2 regions of the Isoptericola sp. NPDC057559 genome follow, and region 1 is predicted to be linked to the other one. Evidence: riboswitches for the same ligand, from Rfam matches in the RefSeq annotation. Region 1 holds a riboswitch; the other holds the start of a gene.

Region 1 (8,764 bases):
CTCGCCCATCGAGATCAGCGTGCGGGTGCGGGAGAAGCGGCGTCGCTGACGGCGCGGACGAGCCGCCCATGAGCCGCCGATGAGCCTGCGATGAGCGCCGCCCCGCTCGCCCGCCGGGGTCGCCTGCTGCGCCTCGGCGCGGCGCGCGACACCTCCGCCGTGCGGCACCTGGTGACGTTCCTCGTCGTCACCGTGGCCACCGTGCTGGTGACCCGGTTCCTGCTCGCCGCCTCCGGGTACCCGCAGGTGGGCGGCGGCGGGCTGCACGTGGCGCACGTCCTGTGGGGCGGGCTCGGCATGGCGCTCGCGGTGGTGGTGCTGCTCTCGTGGGTGGGCCCGGCCCTGCGTTCGGTGGGCGCGGTGCTCGGCGGGATCGGCTTCGGGCTGTTCGTCGACGAGATCGGCAAGTTCGTCACCTCCGACAACGACTACTTCTACGCGCCGACGGCGGCCCTCATCTACGCGGTCGTCGTGGTGCTGGTGCTCCTCGTCGAGGCGCTGCACGGCCGTCGCGCGCACCACCCCGCGGAGTACCTCGCGGTGGCGACCGACCGCGCTGTCGCCGGGGTGGCCGGCGGGTTCACCGACGCGGAGCGCGACGAGGCCCGCGCCCTCGTGGCGCGTGGCCGCGGGGAGCCCGGCGCCGACGAGGTCGCGGCGCTGGTGGAGGCCGTGCCCCCCGACGACGTCGCCGTCCCCGACCCGGTGCGCGCCCTCGTGCGGCGCGCGTCCGCGTGGTTCGCCGAGGCGATGGAGCACCGGTGGGCCGCGGCGGTGGTCGTCGTCGCCGTGCTGGGCACCGCGACCGCGTCGCTGGTCGTGGGGCTGCGCGTCCTGGTCGGCGGCGTCGACGTGCCGGCCTGGGTCGGCGCGGGCATCCTCGTGGCCGTCGCGGCGACCGTCGCCTGCGTGGTGCGGGGGATGACGGTGGGCCCGCGCGACCACCGCGCCGGTGCCGTGTGGGTGCGGCGCGGCGTGCTCGTCAGCCTCCTCGTCACGCAGCTGCTGGCGTTCCGTGCCGTGCAGTGGGCGGCGGTCGCCGGGCTCGTGGTGGACCTGCTGGTCCTCGCCGCCCTCGGCGTCGCCCTCGGCCGCGACGACGACCGCCGCACGGCCCGCCGGCCTGCGCCCGACCGCCAGGCCTGATGGCCCCGGGACCGTCGCGTGCGGGTGCCGCCGGGCCTAGTGTCGATGGCGTGATCACCCGCGACGAGCTGGACCGGCGCTCCGGGGCCGCCGACGGCGGCGACGACCGTCGGATCCCGCTGCTGACGCTCGCCGAGTTCTTCGACGGCAACGACGACGAGGAGTCGCTCGCGCCGAACCAGTGGGGCGACGGGCGCCCGCCGCTCGCCGAGATCCGGCGGCGCCTGGAGCGGCTCGCCGCCTGGGAGGGGGTCGCCTGGGTGCGCGTCGAGCTGCACGAGGAGTCCGTCGAGGACGACGGCGACTGGATCGTCGCCGAGGCCGTCGCCGTCTGCACGACGCTCGTCACCGAGGAGGTCGAGGACCTCGTCGGGGCGGACGAGCTCCAGGCCGACGGCGTCGTCGAGGGGTACGTCTACCCCGCGCCCTGGTTCACCGACGTGCCCGACGTCCCGGCCGGGCACCGCGTGCTGTCCCTCGTTTGGGACTGACGCCGGGCCGGGGTGAGACGTGCGCCACCCGGGCTTGCCAGGAGCCGACGCGGCGTGGCACGGTCAGCGGTGACGAGCGAATTGCTCGCGTGCTCTGGGGTCGGTGAAATTCCGAGCCGGCGGTGAAAGTCCGCGACCCGGTCACAGCCTGTGACCGGTTGACCAGGTGGAACTCCTGGACCGACGGTCAAAGTCCGGATGGGAAGCGCACGCGACGGCTCCCCGTCCGGTCCGTCCCAGGCCCCTCGAGGGCCCGCGCCACCCGTCGTGGCGGCACGCGACCGGCCGGCTCGAGCACGTCCGACCCCGCCTTCCTGCACCCCGGGGTCCGCGACCGGACGACAGGGGCAGGACACATGGAGCAGCCGCAGCCCGGCCGGTTCCCGGCGACGGGCGCCGGCGGGGGCGACGCCACCGACGCCGAGCGTGCCGCGATGCGCCGGGCGCTGGAGCTCGCCGCGCAGATCCCCGCCCGGGGGCCCAACCCTCGCGTGGGGTGCGTGCTCCTGGCCGCCGACGGCACGGCGATCGCCGAGGGCTACCACCACGGGGCGGGCACGCCGCACGCCGAGGTCGAGGCCCTGCGCGCCGCCGTGGAGCGCCTCGGACCCACCGCCGCCCGCGGAGCGACCGCCGTCGTCACGCTCGAGCCCTGCAACCACCACGGCCGCACCGGCCCCTGCGTGGACGCGCTGCTCGACGCCGGCGTCGCGCGCGTCGTGCACGGCGACCACGACCCGAACCCGGCCGCCTCGGGCGGCGCCGCCCGGCTGCGCTCCGCGGGCGTCGACGTCGTCGGGGCCGTGCTCGCCGACGAGGCCCGCGCGCTCAACGCCACGTGGACCCACGCGCTCGAGCTCGGCCGCCCCGTCGTCACGTGGAAGGTGGCGACCACCCTCGACGGGCGCGCCGCCGCCGCGGACGGCACGTCCCGCTGGATCTCCGGCCGCGCGGCCCGCCACGACGTGCACCGCCTGCGGGCCTCCGCGGACGCGGTCGTCGTCGGAACCGGCACCGCCCTCGCCGACGACCCCGACCTCACGGTGCGGCACGTGCCCGGCCCGCAGCCCGAGCGTGTCGTCGTCGGGCTGCGGGAGCTGCCGGCCACCTCCCGCCTGGCGCGCGCCGCGGCCGCGGGGGAGCCCGTGATGCACCTGCGCACCCACGACCCGCACGAGGTGCTGGACCTGCTCTGGTACCGCGAGCACCGGCACGTCCTCCTCGAGGGCGGCCCCGCCCTCGCGGCGGCGTTCTGGCGCGCCGGCCTGGTCGACGACGTCGTCGCGTACGTCGCGCCGGTGCTGCTCGGCGTCGGCGCCCCCGCCGTCGCCGACCTCGGGATCGGCACCATCGCCGACGCCGCCCGCCTCGACCTGCTCGACGTGGCCGTCCTGCCCCAGGACCCGGCCGACCCCACCGACACCCCCACCGTGCGGCTCGTCATGCGGCCGCGGAAGGAGCGCTGAGCCATGTTCACCGGCATCGTGGAGGAGCTCGGCACCGTCGTCGCCGTGCGCGAGCACGCGGACGGCGCCCGCCTCACCGTCGCGGCCGAGAGGGTGCTCGACGGCGGCCGGCTGGGCGACTCGATCGCCGTCGACGGCTGCTGCCTGACCGTCGCGGAGACCGGTGCGCACGACGGCCGCGCCACCTGGACCGCCGACCTCATGGCGGAGACCCTGCGGCGCACCGGCCTCGGCGCGCGCCGCCCCGGCGACCGCGTCAACCTCGAGCGGGCGCTCGCGGCGGACGGGCGGTTCGGCGGGCACGTCGTGCAGGGCCACGTCGACGGCGTCGGCACCGTGCTGGCCCGCACGCCGGGCACGCAGTGGGAGGTCGTCGAGGTCGCGCTGCCGGCCGACCTGGCCCGGTACGTCGTGGCGCAGGGGTCGATCGCCGTCGACGGCGTCAGCCTCACCGTCGTGGCCGCGGGCGACGCGTCCTTCACGGTGAGCCTCATCCCCGAGACCCGGGCGCGCACCACCCTCGGTCTCCGTGGTGTCGGGGAGCAGGTCAACCTCGAGGTCGACGTGCTGAGCAAGTACGTCGAGCGACACCTGGCGTCCGGCGTGGCGCTCGGACCGTCCGGCGCCGTCGCGGCGGGGGCGGTTCGATGACCGCCGCGACGCTCCGCGAGGTCGAGGGGGCGACCGAGCGCGTCGCGCGGGCGATCGTCGACGTCGCCGCCGGCCGCCCCGTCGTCGTGGCCGACGACGCCGACCGCGAGAACGAGGGCGACCTCATCCTCGCCGCCGACGCCGCCACCCCCGAGCTCATGGGCTTCCTGGTGCGGCACACCAGCGGGCTCGTGTGCGTGGGCGTGGCGGGGGAGCAGCTCGACCGGCTCGGCCTGCCGCTCATGGTCGAGGCGAACCAGGACGCCTTCCGCACCGCGTACACCGTGACCGTCGACGCCGCCGCCGGCGTCACCACCGGGATCTCCGGCGCCGACCGCGCCCGCACCGCCCGCCTGCTCGCCGACCGGGGGGCCGCGCCCGCCGACCTCACCCGGCCCGGGCACGTGCTGCCCCTGCGCGCCCGCCCCGGTGGCGTGCTCGAGCGGCGCGGGCACACCGAGGCCGCCGTCGACCTCGCCCGCCTCGCCGGCCGGGGCGACGCCGGCGTCCTCGCCGAGCTGGTGCACGACGACGGCACGATGATGCGGCTGCCCGCGCTGACCGAGTTCGCCGCCGAGCACGGGCTCACCCTCATCAGCGTGGCCGACCTCGTCGCCTACCGGCGGGCGACGGAGGTGCTCGTCGAGCGGGTCGCCGTCACCACGCTGCCCACCCGGCACGGCGAGCTCACCGGCGTCGCCTACCGGGACACGCGCACCGGGGACGAGCACGTGGCGCTCGTGGCCGGGCCGCTCGACGCCCTCGCCGACCCCGCCGCCGGGCCCGTCCTGGCCCGGGTGCACTCCGAGTGCCTCACCGGCGACGCGTTCGGCAGCCTGCGCTGCGACTGCGGGCCGCAGCTCGACGAGTCGCTGCGCCGGGTCGTCGCGGCCGGGCGCGGCGTCGTCGTCTACCTGCGCGGGCACGAGGGACGCGGGATCGGCCTCGCCGCCAAGCTCGCCGCCTACGCCCTCCAGGACGCCGGGCGAGACACCGTGGACGCCAACCTCGACCAGGGGCTGCCCGCCGACGCCCGCGACTACACCGCCGCCGCGCACGTGCTGCGCGACCTCGGCGTGCCCCGCGTGCGGCTGCTCACCAACAACCCCGCCAAGGTCGACGGCCTCGTCGCCGGGGGAGCGGACGTCGTCGATCGCCTCCCGCTCGCGCTGCCCGCCCACCCGCGCACCCTCGGCTACCTGCGCACCAAGCGCGACCGCATGGGCCACGACCTGCCCCACCTGACCGAGCACGCTCCCGACACCACGCACGACACCGGAGGAACCCCGATGCACCGCACCACCACCCCCGCCCCGCTCGCCGCCGGGGCCACCCGATGAGCGGCGCCGGCGCCCCCGCCGTCGCGCCCGTCGACTGCTCCGACCTGCGCGTCGCCGTCGTCGCCGCGAGCTGGCACACCACCGTCATGGACGGTCTGCTCGACGGCGCCCTGCGCGCGTGCGCCGACCACCGCGTCGCCGACCCCCGCGTGGTGCGCGTGCCCGGGTCGTTCGAGCTGCCCGTCGCCGCGCAGGCGCTCGCGGCCGCCGGGTACGACGCCGTCGTCGCCCTGGGCGTCGTCATCCGCGGCGGCACCCCGCACTTCGACTACGTGTGCGCCGCCGCGACCGACGGGCTCAACCGCGTGGCCCTCGACCACACGGTCCCCGTGGGCTTCGGCCTCCTGACGTGCGACGACGAGCAGCAGGCCCTCGACCGCGCCGGGCTGGAGGGCTCCCACGAGGACAAGGGGTACGAGGCCGCCGCCGCCGCGCTCGCCACCGCCCGCGTGCTCGGCGAGGTCCGCGACGCCCGTCTCGCAGGTGCCCGCGTCGATGCAGGAGCAGCCTCCGACCTGGGGTAGTATTTCGGTCGGCCCTCCGGGGTGGCACGCAGTGTCACCGTGCTGGGCCGACGGGCTGTGGCGCAGCTTGGTAGCGCACCTGACTGGGGGTCAGGGGGTCGCAGGTTCAAATCCTGTCAGCCCGACAAAAGCCCAGGTGAGAGCCATTTCTCACCTGGGCATTTGTCGTTAGTGGTCGTTGGTGGACGTCCGATCGCAGGAATTCCACCAAGACTGGATGACAGATCGTGGCGAGGATGCCCGATACTCAGATGGCCATGTCGCGAGAGCCGCGGAAGCTCGGGCTTTGTGCGGCCTACGGTCGGGCGCCGACCGTTGATGTGAACTGGGGACGCCTGTCGCGGGGATCAAGTCCCGCGGGGGCATGGTCTGTCTGACGCCGCATTCTGGTGCCCCGGCGGCCCGGCCTGCGCGCCGTGCATTACGAGCGGATGCGGCTGCACGGCTCCCTGGAGCAGTCACGACTGGGTGCGAACCGGCTGGCCAAGGCACACGGCCCCAATGGACGCCCGTACGCACCGGAGAGCACCTCCACCTTCTCGGACGGGCGGCGTCGCTGCCGACGATGCCGGCTCGCCCAGTCGGCGGTCAGCGGCGCAGCCGGCCGGCAGGCGTGGTCCAGGCCGTCGCCTCGGGCTCGGCCTGACCTTGGTGACGGTGTCCCGAGCGGCCGAGTTCCGGTGCCTGATGTGCTCCTCGAGCTTCGCCCTCTCGATGCGCAACATCGCTTCGGCCCGACCTGGATCGCGGGCACCTCGCCAGCCCTGAGCAGCGTGTACACCGCGCCCTCGGTGATCGCACGCTCCTCAGCGAAACCCTTCACGGACAAGAACCGAGGCGAGTTCGTCATGACGCATGACCGTCCCGATGCCCAAGAGTTCCGTTGGCCGTGCCTCGTGGTGAGTGACGTCGCGTGCTGCGACTTGCTCGACAAGGCAGGTTGGTGCCACCCTGTCGGCCACGTCAAAACCGGTTTCAGGAGGTTCGATGAATCGTCACGCGCTGGTACTTCCTGGGGGCGGATACCGAACCCACGCATCGCACGAGGCGGAGCCTGTCGCCGAGTGGCTGCAGGGGCTAGGCCTGCCGGCCAGCGTGCTGAAGTACCCGCTCGGTAGGCCGCACCCGGCGGCGCACCAGGCCATCGCAGCGCGAGTCGCTGAGCTCCGGTCGGAGGGCGTCGAGCGGGTGCTGCTCGTGGGATTTTCCGCGGGCGGCCACGCCGCCGGCCTGGCCGCTCTCGCCCCCGAGGGCGACTCGGCCAGGGTCGACGGCGCGGTGCTCGGGTATCCGGTCGTGACACTAGAACGGCACGTCCACCGCGACTCGGCGAGCGTGCTGCTCGGGGACGTTGACACCCCCGACCGGCGGGCGGCCCTGTCACTGGACGCGCTGGTGACGCCCGCGGCGCCCCCGATCTTCCTCTTCCACTCCTTCGACGACCCCAAGGTGCCTGCCGCGCACTCGCAGCTGCTGTCGGCGGCGCTGGCCACGGCGAGCGTGCCGCACGAGCTGCACCTGTACCCGGTGGGTGGCCATGGCTGCGGCCTCGACGCGGACCGGGTCGGCTGGACGCGGCCGTGCGAGACGTGGCTCGTCCGCGAGGGCTGGGTCGCGCCCCGGTGAGACCGGGGGTTGACAGCCCCACCCGTGCCGGGCACCCTGTGTGACACACGGAGTGAAACCGGTTTTAGCATCGGTTCCCGGAATCTACGAAGGAGTAGAGGTATGTCAGAGCGTCGTTGGGGTCGCGTCGGCGGGATGGTCTCGGGCATCGCGCTCGCGGGGCTCATGGTGGGCGGGTGCTCGGACGGGGCGTCGCCGGAGGCGGGGCCGCCGGCCGCAGCGGCCTGCGACCCCGACGCCGACGCCGACGTCACGATCACGGTGGGGGAGCGGCCGACCTCCGACCAAGCCGCCACGCTGGAGGCCTGGGAGAACGCGATCGCCGCGTTCGAGGAGCTGCACCCGAACATCACGATCGAGGACGAGGAGACGAAGTACGACGTCTCGACCTTCTCCGCGCTGCTGGTGGGTGGGACGCTGCCGACCACCCTGCAGGTGCCGTTCACCGACATCCAGTCGCTCATCGAGCGCGGGCAGGCCGCTGACATCACGTCGAACGTGTCGGACGACGATGTTCTTAGTTCGCTCAACCCGCAGCTGACGTCCGTGACGCAGGACGCCGAGGGGCACACCTACGGCGTGGTCCGCGCCGCGTACACCATGGGCCTCGTGTACGACCGGTCCCTGTTCACGAAGGCCGGTCTCGACCCCGACGCGCCGCCCGCGACGTGGGACGAGGTGCGCGACGCCGCCGCGACCATCTCCGAGAAGACCGGCCAGCCGGGCTTCATCATCCCGACCACGGGCAACGTCGGCGGCTGGCTGCTGACGTCGATGGCGTACTCGAATGGCGACGTCGCCGAGGAGGGGGCCGGCGACGCCACGACGGTCACGCTCGACACCCCCGGGATGCGCGACAGCCTGCAGTTCCTGCACGACGTGCGGTGGGACCTCGACGCCGCCGGGGACGACTTCCTCCACGACAACAACACCATCCGGGACGACCTCGCCGCCGGGGCCGTCGGCCAGACCCTCAACGGCGCGAACCTCTACAACAGCGTTGTGATCGCGCGTGGCATGCCTGCCGACGACTTCGGCCTCGCGCCCTTCCCCACGGGGGACGACCCGGTCGGCGTGCTGGGCGGCGGCAACATCCAGTGGTTCAACCCCAAGGCCACCCCTGACCAGGTGTGTGCCGCGCTCGAGTGGACCAAGTACTACTTCCTCGACCGTTACGTCGACGAGGAGGCGGCGACCACGTGGGCGAAGTCGCAGGTGGCGGACGACCTGCCCGTGGGCCTGCCCGAGGTGCCGGTCGTCTCCGCGGAGCAGTACGAGACCTACCTCGGCTGGATCGAGCCGTACGTCAACGTGCCCCGCGAGAACTACCAGGCGTACATCGACAGCCTTCCGGACGCGACGATCGTGCCGGAGCCGGCGGTCAAGGCGCAGGAGCTGTACGCGGCGCTCGACCCGGTGGTCCAGGCGGTCCTCACGCGCGAGGACGCCGACCCGGCCGAGCTGCTGCAGTCGGCCCAGTCCCAGGTCCAGGACCTCGTCGACGCCGGCTGAGCCGGTCC
Region 2 (8,764 bases), on a different contig from region 1:
CTGGGCCGTGGCCGCCGTCATCGTGGCGCTCAACATCGCGCTCCTGTGGCTGACGTTCACCGGCTAGCGGCCGTCGAGGCCGGGGTCAGGGCGCCAGCGCGGCCTCGAGGCGGTCGACGAGCGCGGCCTGCGCGCTGACGACGACGCGGCGCGCGTCGTCGGGCCCGAACCAGGCGACGCGGTCGATCTCGGGCACCTCGATCCGCTTCCCGGAGCGCGGCGGCCACTCGATCTCGACGGTGTTGCTGCGGGCCGTGGCGAGGTCCGGCTGCGGGTCCGGCCACGGACGGGCCCACGCGACCACCCGCTTGCCGGACCTCTGCCGCACCTCGCCGAGGTCGACGTCGGGGGACGACGGCTCCGGGAGCGGCAGCCCGAGCTCCTCCGCCGCCTCGCGGAGCGCGGCCGCGTGCGGCTCCTCGTCCGGCTCGAGCTCGCCCTTGAGCACGGTCCACGCGCCCTCGTCCTTGCGCGCCCAGAACGGCCCGCCCATGTGCCCGAGCAGCACCTCGAGCCCGCCGTCGGGCGTGGTCCGGTAGAGCAGCAGCCCCGCGCTGGTCGTCGCCATCACCCCAGGATCGTCGACCGCGCGCCCTGAGACCGAGTATCGCTTGACCTGAGACGCCGTCGCGGGTCACCATGGGGGCAGGTCGGCGTCGCCACACCACCAGCCTCGTGGCGGCGCCGGCCCTCCTTCTCCGGGCCCGGAACGCCGGACCCCCGTGCAGAGAGAGGTCGTCGATGACCCGCACCGCCCCCGTCATGCCCGGCGTGACCGCCCCCGACTACGACGTCTCGCAGCCGCTGGACCTCGACTACGTGGGCGCCTTCGCCGGCGTCGCCCCCGAGGAGCGCGCGCACCAGCTCGCCGTCCGCGAGTTCGTCCAGGACGAGGTGCTCCCCGTCATCGACGGCTACTGGGAGCGCGCCGAGGTGCCGTTCGACCTCGTGAAGAAGCTCGCCGAGCGCGACTTCCTGCGCGACGGCGTCGACGTGCCCGGCCGCCCGTCCGTGTCGTTCATGGCCGAGGGCCTCGCCAGCATGGAGATGTCGCGCGGCGACGGCTCCGTCGCCACCATCTGCGGCGTCCAGGGCGGCCTCGCCCTGCGGTCGATCATCATGCACGGCTCGCCGGAGCAGATCGAGCAGTACGCCGAGCCGATGGCGCGCGGCGAGATCCTCGGCGCGTTCGCGCTCACCGAGCCCACGCACGGCTCGGACTCCGTCTCGCTCGAGACCACCGCCCGCAAGGAGACGCGCGACGGCGTCGAGGGCTACGTGCTCGACGGCGAGAAGAAGTGGATCGGCTTCGGCTCCTGCGGCGACATCACCGTCGTGTGGGCCCGTCTCGTCGGCGACGACGGCGACAACCAGGTGCACGGCTTCATCGTCCCGCAGGACGCCCCCGGCTACGCCGCCACCACGATCGAGGGCAAGGTCTCGCTGCGCGCCATCTGGCAGGCGCACATCGTGCTCGACGACGTGTTCGTCCCCGCGGACGCCGCGCTGCCCGGCGCGACGTCGTTCAAGGCGACCGCCGCCGTCCTCTTCGCGACCCGCCTCGCGGTGGCCTGGTCCGCCGTCGGGCACGCCGTCGCCTGCTACGAGGCCGCCGCCGCGTACTCGACGCAGCGCATCCAGTTCGGCCGCCCGCTGGCCAAGAACCAGATGGTGCAGGAGCGGCTCACCCGCATGCTCTCGCTGGTCACGCAGATGCAGCTGCTGGTCGCGCAGATCACGCGCCTCGCCGACGCCGGCACGCTGACCGGCGAGCAGGCGTCCCTCGCCAAGTACACGACGACGCGCCAGGCCCGCGAGGTCGCGTCGATCGCCCGCGACATGCTCGGCGGCAACGGCATCCTGCTCGCCAACCGGGTCGCGCGGCACTTCGCCGACCTCGAGGCGCTGCACACCTACGAGGGCACCGAGTCGATGCAGGCGCTCATCGTGGGCCGCGACATCACCGGGGTCTCCGCCTTCGCCTGAGCCCAGCACCCTCCGCACGACGGGGACCCGCGCAGCCGCGCGGGTCCCCGTCGTCGCGTGCGGGCTCGTTGACGTGGACGCGGCCGTCCGTGAGGGCGACGACTGAGGATCCGCGGCAGTTCGGTGCCGATGCGGCAGTTCGAACTGCCGCCCCGACACCAAACTGCCGCGCCGTCGGGGGTCAGGCGGCGATCGTCGACTCCGCCTCGGCCTGCTCGCGGCGGTGCACGCGCCACCAGACGAAGAACCCGGTCAGCGTGAAGGCGCCGTAGAACACGTACATGAGCGCGGTCGCGTAGTACTGCGCCGACCAGAGGAGCGGCACGCCCACGACGTCCACCGCCACCCAGACCAGCCAGAACTCCACCCAGCCCTTGGCCATGCCGTAGGTGGCGACGAGGGAGCCCATGAAGATCCAGGCGTCCGACCACACCGGCTCGTACGAGCCGAGCGCGCGGAACAGCGGCGTGAGCAGCAGGGTGCCGCCCACCATCACGACGACGATCCCGACGCGCTCCCGCCAGGAGGCCCAGTGCGGGTGCACCGCGGCGCCGCCGTCGGCGGGGATCCTGCCGTCGGCGCGCACCTCGAGGGCGGCGCGCTCGGTGCGCCGCCACTGCACCCAGCCATAGATCGACACGATCAGGAACATCACCTGGCGGCCGGCCTGGCCGAGCATGTCGGCGCGGCTGGAGTCGCCGAACCACGAGCCCATGAACACCGTGAACAGCAGCAGGTTGCCGACGATGCCGACGGGCCAGGCCCACACCTTGCGCCGCATGCCGCCCAGCGCCGACGCCAGGCCGAAGCCGTTGCCGACGATCTCGCGCCACGACATGTGCTGGTCACCGATGGTCAGCGTGGCGTTGAAGAACGCGTCGATCGCGTCCATCGTTCACTCTCCCGGTCCGAGGGTGCGGCGTCCGGGGTGAGGGCTGACGTCCGCCGAGGGCGGACCGGGGCCCGCCGTCGACGACACGACGCCCGGCGGCACCCACCCGTCACCGGGCGCGTGCCGCACGTGCTTCCTCCCATCCGGACTTTGACCGTCGGCCCTGGAATCTCACCAGGTCAACCGGCCTCCCGAGGGAGGCCGGGTCGCGGGCTGTCACCGCCGGCTCGGAATTTCACCGACCCCGGAGCACGTACGTGCGTGTCTTCCACCGCCGGAGGTCCCGGCGGCGTCTTGCACAACGCAGGATGCCACAGGGTCATTCCGGCGTGCGCTCAGGAGAGGGCGTCGCGGACGGCGCGGGCCACGTCGTCGGGCCCGGCGCCGGGCTCCAGCACGGTGACGACGACGCGCCGGCCGTCGGCGCCCGTCACCACGGAGCGCCCGCCGTCGCCGTCGGTCACCGGCACCTCGCCCGCGGCGGCGAGCTGCTCGTCGGTGTGCGGGAAGGGGGTGATCGCCGCCCGGCGCAGGTCGGCGAACGCCTCCTCCAGCTCGGGCCGGAGGTCCAGGTGGGGGTTGCGCAGCCAGCGCCGCAGGATGGCGTTGTGCACGGCGACGACGGACGCGGCGAACGCGATCGACATCGTCGTGGTGGAGCGGTCCGGGGGCAGCGTGTCGCGCAGGTACGCGGTGAAGGCGCGCTCGTAGCGGTGCGTCGTGACGAGCTCGCGGTCGCGCAGCGCCGGCACCTGCTGCAGCAGCTGGTGGCGGGCGATCGACGTCTCCCGCTGGCCCACGTGGTGGTCGAAGACGAGGCGGGCGGCCCGGCAGACCTCGAGGTACGGGTCGGTCGCGGGGTCCCACGCCCGCTCGGGCGCGCGGCCGGACTCCTCGCTGGCCCGGGCCTCGGGCCGGGTCTCGGCGAGCATCACCACGACCTCCTCGAGGAGGAGCTCGTGGTCGGCGAAGACCACGTCCTCCTTGGAGCGGAAGCGGCGGAAGAAGGTGGCACGGCTGACGCGGGCCGCATCGGCGATCTCTTCGACGGTGGTCTGCTCGTAGCCCTGCCGGGAGAAGAGGTCGATCGCGGCGTCGACGGCCTGGGCGTGGGTGTGCGTCCGGACGGCAGTCATGCCACGGAGATTACTCCGGCAGGCCGTCCTCACCCGCCGGCGTCCGTCCGCCCTCGGTCCCGAGCAGGAGGCGGTAGAACCGGAAGAGCCCGAAGTCGTCCACGGGCAGCACCTCCACGCCGGCGAAGCCCGCCTCCCGGGCGTACCGGCGCACGGTGGCGGGGCGCATCACCGTGCCTGTCGCCGCCGACGGCCACGACGACAGGCTGTCCGGCAGGCACACGAACAGGCTGTAGCCGTACATGATCCGGTCGACGTCGTCGGCGGGGGCCTGGAACTCCTCGGCGACCGCCTCGTCCATGACGACGACGACGCCGTCGGGCCGCATCGACTCCCGCACGGCCTCCAGCACGGCGACCGGGCGCGGCATGTCGTGCAGGCACTCGAAGGCGAACGCCGCGTCGAACGGCTCGGCCGTGCGCAGCTCCGCGGCGTCGGACAGGTGGAACACGACCCGTTCCTCCAGGCCGCGCTGCGCCGCGGCGACGCGGGCGGCCTCCACCGACGGCCGGTCGAGGTCGACGCCGTGCAGCTCCGCGGTGGGGAAGGCGCGCGCGAGGGCGAGCGTCGACCAGCCGAACCCGCAGCCGACGTCGACCACGCGGGCGCCCGGACGGCTGAGCACCTGCCGCACCGGCTCGATGCTCGCCAGCGCCGAGGCCAGCCGCTGCTCGAACCACGGCCGGTTGACGTCGGCCTGCGCGTGGCGGGCGTCGTCGCCGAGCTGGTCCCACGACACCCCGCCGCCCGTGCGGTACGAGCGCAGCAGGTGGGGGAGCTGCGGCCCGACGGCCCCGACGAACCGCGCCAGGGGCGCCAGGTAGCTGAGCGACTCCGGGTCGGCCAGCACCTCCGCGTGCGCCTCGGGCAGCTCGAACGTGCGCGCGGCGGCCCGTGCGGCCTGGCTCAGGCCGTCGGTGGCGCCGTCGGGCTCGTGCGCCACGAGGATGCCCGTCGCGGCCTGCTGCTCCAGCCACTCCCGGGTGTAGCGCTCGGACGTGCCCGTCACGGCCGCCAGCTCCGCCGAGGTCTGGGGGCCGCACTCGTCGAGCGCGCGGTACCAGCCCAGCGAGTCGCCGACGTAGACCGCGAGGGTGTCGATCGCGCCGAGCGCCGCGCCGAAGAGCCGGTCGGCGAACTCCGCCGCGGACGGTGAGGGCGGGCCCGGCTCGTGCGCCTCCGCGGCGCTGGTGCTGGTCCTCCCGGTGGTCCGGGTCACGTCTGTCATGCCGACGCCTCCGTCGCGACGCCCGCGCCGTCGCGGGCTCCCCGTGGGCGTCGTCGGGAAGACGCCCGCCTTCGACGCTAGCCCGGGGCCCTGCGCCGCGTCGATGCCCGGAGCGGGTGACTCCTGGCGGGGTCAGCCCTGGCGCGGTCCCGCGCCGGGCTCGTCCCGTCGGGGCTCGTCGAACCCGGCGTCGGCGGGGCGGCGCGTGCGCTGCAGGTAACGGATCTCGCGGACGGCGACCCCGGCCGCGAGGATCAGCGGGATCCAGGCCCACATCCGGCCGCGGAGCACCACCGAGAGCATGGCGACGGCGACGACGCACGCCCCGAACACCGTCCACACGCTCGCCCACCGCACCCTGCGCACGTGGCGAGGCTACCGCGCCGCCCCCGCCGCCTGGGTAGGGTGGCGGGCGTGACTTCCGGGACCACCACCGCGCCTGAGACCACGTCCACCCCCTCGACCGCCCCGGTCGTCGACGTCTACGTCGACCCGCTGTGTCCCTTCGCCTGGATCACCTCCCGGTGGGCGCTGGAGGTCGCGGAGCACCGCGACGTGCGTCTCACGTTCCGCCTCATGAGCCTGTACCTGCTCAACGCGGACCGGGACCTGCCGGCGGACTACCGGGCCAAGATCGAGTCGTCGCGCGGCATCGGCCGGGTCGCGGCCGCCGTCCAGACCGAGCACGGCCCGGAGGCGTTCGGCGCCTTCTACACGGCGGCCGGCACGCGCATCCACCCCGGCGGCCGGTCGGACCTCGACGCCGTCGCGCGCGAGGCGCTCGCGGAGGCGGGCCTGCCCGCCGAGCTGGCGGACGCCGCGACCTCGGACCGTTACGACGCGGCCCTCGCCGTCTCGCACGAGGAGGGCATGAAGCCCGTGGGCGAGGACGTCGGCACGCCGACCATCCACGTCGACGGCGTGGCGTTCTTCGGGCCCGTGCTCACGCGCGTGCCCCGCGGCGAGGACGCGGTGCGGATCTTCGACGGCGCCGTCGCGCTGGCGTCGTTCCCCGACTTCTTCGAGCTGAAGCGCTCGCGCACCTCCTCGCCGACGTTCGACTGACCGTCCGGCGCCGCGCCGGCCCACCGCTCCACCCGAGAGGCGAACCATGACCCTCGACCTGCGTGTCTTCACCGAGCCCCAGCAGGGCGCGTCGTACGACGACGTGCTCGCCGTCGCGAAGGCGACCGAGACCCTCGGCTTCAGCGCGTTCTTCCGCTCCGACCACTATCTGGCGATGGGCGGCGACGGACTGCCCGGGCCCACCGACGCCTGGACCACGCTGGCCGGCCTGGCCCGCGACACGTCCACGGTGCGGCTCGGCACCCTGGTCACCTCGGCCACGTTCCGGCACCCGGGCGTGCTGGCGATCCAGGTGGCGCAGGTGGACCAGATGTCCGGCGGCCGCGTGGAGATCGGTCTGGGCGCCGGCTGGTTCGCGCGCGAGCACGAGGCGTACGGCATCCCGTTCCCGGCGAAGCGGTTCGGCCTGCTGGAGGAGCAGCTCGAGATCCTCACCGGGCTGTGGGGCACGCCCGTTGGCGGCTCGTACTCCTTCGCCGGCGAGCACTACACGCTCACCGACTCCCCGGCGCTGCCGAAGCCGGCGCAGGCGAAGATCCCCGTCATCGTGGGCGGCGGCGGCCCTCGCCGGACGCCGGCGCTCGCCGCGCGGTTCGGCGACGAGTACAACCAGGCGTTCCCCGAGCTCGACACCGTCGCCTCCCGGATCGGCGTGATCGACGACGCGCTCGCCGCCGTCGGCCGCACCCCGGACTCGATCGTGCAGTCCGTGGCCCTCGTGCTCGCCGTGGGCAAGGACGAGGCGGAGTTCGCGCGCCGCGCCGCCGCCATCGGCCGCGAGCCGGCGGAGCTGCGCGAGCACGGCGTGGCCGGCACGGTCTCCGAGGCCGTGGACCTGCTCGGCTCCCTGCGCGACCAGGGCGTGCAGCGCGTGTACCTCCAGGTGCTGGACCTGGACGACCTCGACCACCTGGACCTCGTCGCGCGCGAGGTCGCGACGCAGCTCTGACCCGTCGCCCGGGTCCGTCCGCCTCCCGCCGAGGCCGTCGGGACCCGCGCGAGGTGGTGCGATCCACGCCGGGGTGGTGCGCACGACCTCGGGAGCGCCCGGCCCGCCTCGGCACGGTGCGGACCACCGGGCGCTGACGGACACCTGCCGCGGCGGGGGCTGCCTCGTGGCGGTGTCGAGGCGTGTCCGCGAGATGTCGTCGGGATGTTGACGAGGGAAACCCCGACCCCTACGGTGAATCCATTCAACCCGGGAAGGCCTTTCCCGAACGCTGGCCGGCGGTGCCGCCGACCAGGAGCCCAGGGACGAGCCACGACGGCTCGTGCATCGATGGAGATGGGACCGACATGGCGACGGTGGACGACGCGCGAGCCCGCGGCACGCGGCTCGACCGCTGGTTCGGCTGGGTCGACACCCTCGCCTACCTCGGGCTGCTCAACCTCCTGATCCTGGCCGGCACGCTGACCGGGGGAGTGGTGCTCGGCCTGGCGCCCGCGCTCTCCGCCGCCGCGACCTGCAGCCGCACCCGGCTGCGCGGGGACGCCCAGCGCACCGTGCGGGCGTTCGTCCGGGCCTGGTCGGCCGGCTTCGGCCGCGCCAACCTCGTCGCCGCACCGGCCCTGGCGGTGCTCGTCCTCACCGGGACGAGCCTGGCCGCGCTCGACGGCGGGCCCGTCGTGCTGCGGGCCGCGCTCGCCGTCGTCGGCGGCCTCGCCGTCGTGCACCTGCTGCTCGTCCTGACGATGGACGCCCACTACGACCTGCCGCGCGGCGCCGTGCCGCGGCTGGCCTGGTCGTTCCTGCTGCGCTTCCCCGGCGCACCCCTCCTCCTCGCGGCGACGACGGCGCTGGTCGGCGTCGTCACCGCGTTCGTGCCCGGACTCCTGCCCGTCGTGTCGATCGGCGCGTGGGTGCACCTGTGCACGGCGCTCTGCCTGTCCTTCTACGCCGCCAACGACCGCAACCTCGAGCACCACCCGGCGGACCCCGACCCCCTCGACGAGTGAACGACGACGTGCACTCCGACGAAAGGACCACGATGAACTCACGACGGCTGGCACCCCTGGCCCTCCTGGCCGCGGGCGGCCTCCTGCTCTCCGCCTGCAGCAGCGCGGGGGGCGGCGACGGCGACGGTGGCGGCAGCGGCGAGAAGCTCGCCTCGCTGTCGATCATGGCGCCGTACCTCTCGGCGACGCCGCCCGAGGCGGACGACCCGGTGGGCGAGAAGCTCTCCGAGCTCGCGGGTCTCGACCTCGAGATGCAGTGGGTGCCGAACGCCGAGTACGGCGACCGCACCAACGTGGTGCTCGCCGGCGACGACATCCCCGACGTCATGGTGATCCAGCAGAAGAGCCAGGGCTTCGTGCAGACGGCGGAGGCGGGCGGCTTCTGGGACCTCACGGACTACCTCGCCTCGGGCGACTACCCGAACCTCGTCACCGAGAACGAGGACGTGCAGCAGGCGTCCAGCGTCAACGGCAAGGTCT

Evidence for each region. Region 1 has a riboswitch for FMN ahead of ribD (bifunctional diaminohydroxyphosphoribosylaminopyrimidine deaminase/5-amino-6-(5-phosphoribosylamino)uracil reductase RibD). Riboswitches for the same ligand answer to the same signal wherever they lie in the genome.
Region 2: linked by a shared signal. The riboswitch ahead of pnuC (nicotinamide riboside transporter PnuC) and the one ahead of ribD (bifunctional diaminohydroxyphosphoribosylaminopyrimidine deaminase/5-amino-6-(5-phosphoribosylamino)uracil reductase RibD) in region 1 are both predicted to bind FMN.

The regions. Positions count from the first base shown of each region.
Region 1 is NZ_JBHVFQ010000036.1:21,354-30,117, reverse strand. Features, by position in the region: partial or broken gene der (ribosome biogenesis GTPase Der) at 1-49, shown strand, start outside; gene ACFU5J_RS20330 (hypothetical protein) at 91-1,146, shown strand; gene ACFU5J_RS20325 (hypothetical protein) at 1,197-1,637, shown strand; FMN riboswitch at 1,723-1,852, shown strand; gene ribD (bifunctional diaminohydroxyphosphoribosylaminopyrimidine deaminase/5-amino-6-(5-phosphoribosylamino)uracil reductase RibD) at 1,994-3,103, shown strand; gene ACFU5J_RS20315 (riboflavin synthase) at 3,107-3,754, shown strand; gene ACFU5J_RS20310 (bifunctional 3,4-dihydroxy-2-butanone-4-phosphate synthase/GTP cyclohydrolase II) at 3,751-5,094, shown strand; gene ribH (6,7-dimethyl-8-ribityllumazine synthase) at 5,091-5,618, shown strand; tRNA gene ACFU5J_RS20300 (tRNA-Pro) at 5,670-5,743, shown strand; gene ACFU5J_RS20295 (alpha/beta hydrolase) at 6,606-7,244, shown strand; gene ACFU5J_RS20290 (ABC transporter substrate-binding protein) at 7,347-8,756, shown strand.
Region 2 is NZ_JBHVFQ010000008.1:12,741-21,504, reverse strand. Features, by position in the region: gene ACFU5J_RS09915 (Nramp family divalent metal transporter) at 1-67, shown strand, start outside; gene ACFU5J_RS09910 (NUDIX domain-containing protein) at 86-568, opposite strand; gene ACFU5J_RS09905 (acyl-CoA dehydrogenase family protein) at 742-1,986, shown strand; gene pnuC (nicotinamide riboside transporter PnuC) at 2,168-2,878, opposite strand; FMN riboswitch at 3,004-3,135, opposite strand; gene ACFU5J_RS09895 (TetR family transcriptional regulator) at 3,214-4,014, opposite strand; gene ACFU5J_RS09890 (class I SAM-dependent methyltransferase) at 4,025-5,242, opposite strand; gene ACFU5J_RS09885 (hypothetical protein) at 5,375-5,608, opposite strand; gene ACFU5J_RS09880 (disulfide bond formation protein DsbA) at 5,657-6,307, shown strand; gene ACFU5J_RS09875 (LLM class F420-dependent oxidoreductase) at 6,354-7,277, shown strand; gene ACFU5J_RS09870 (DUF624 domain-containing protein) at 7,625-8,284, shown strand; gene ACFU5J_RS09865 (extracellular solute-binding protein) at 8,317-8,764, shown strand, end outside.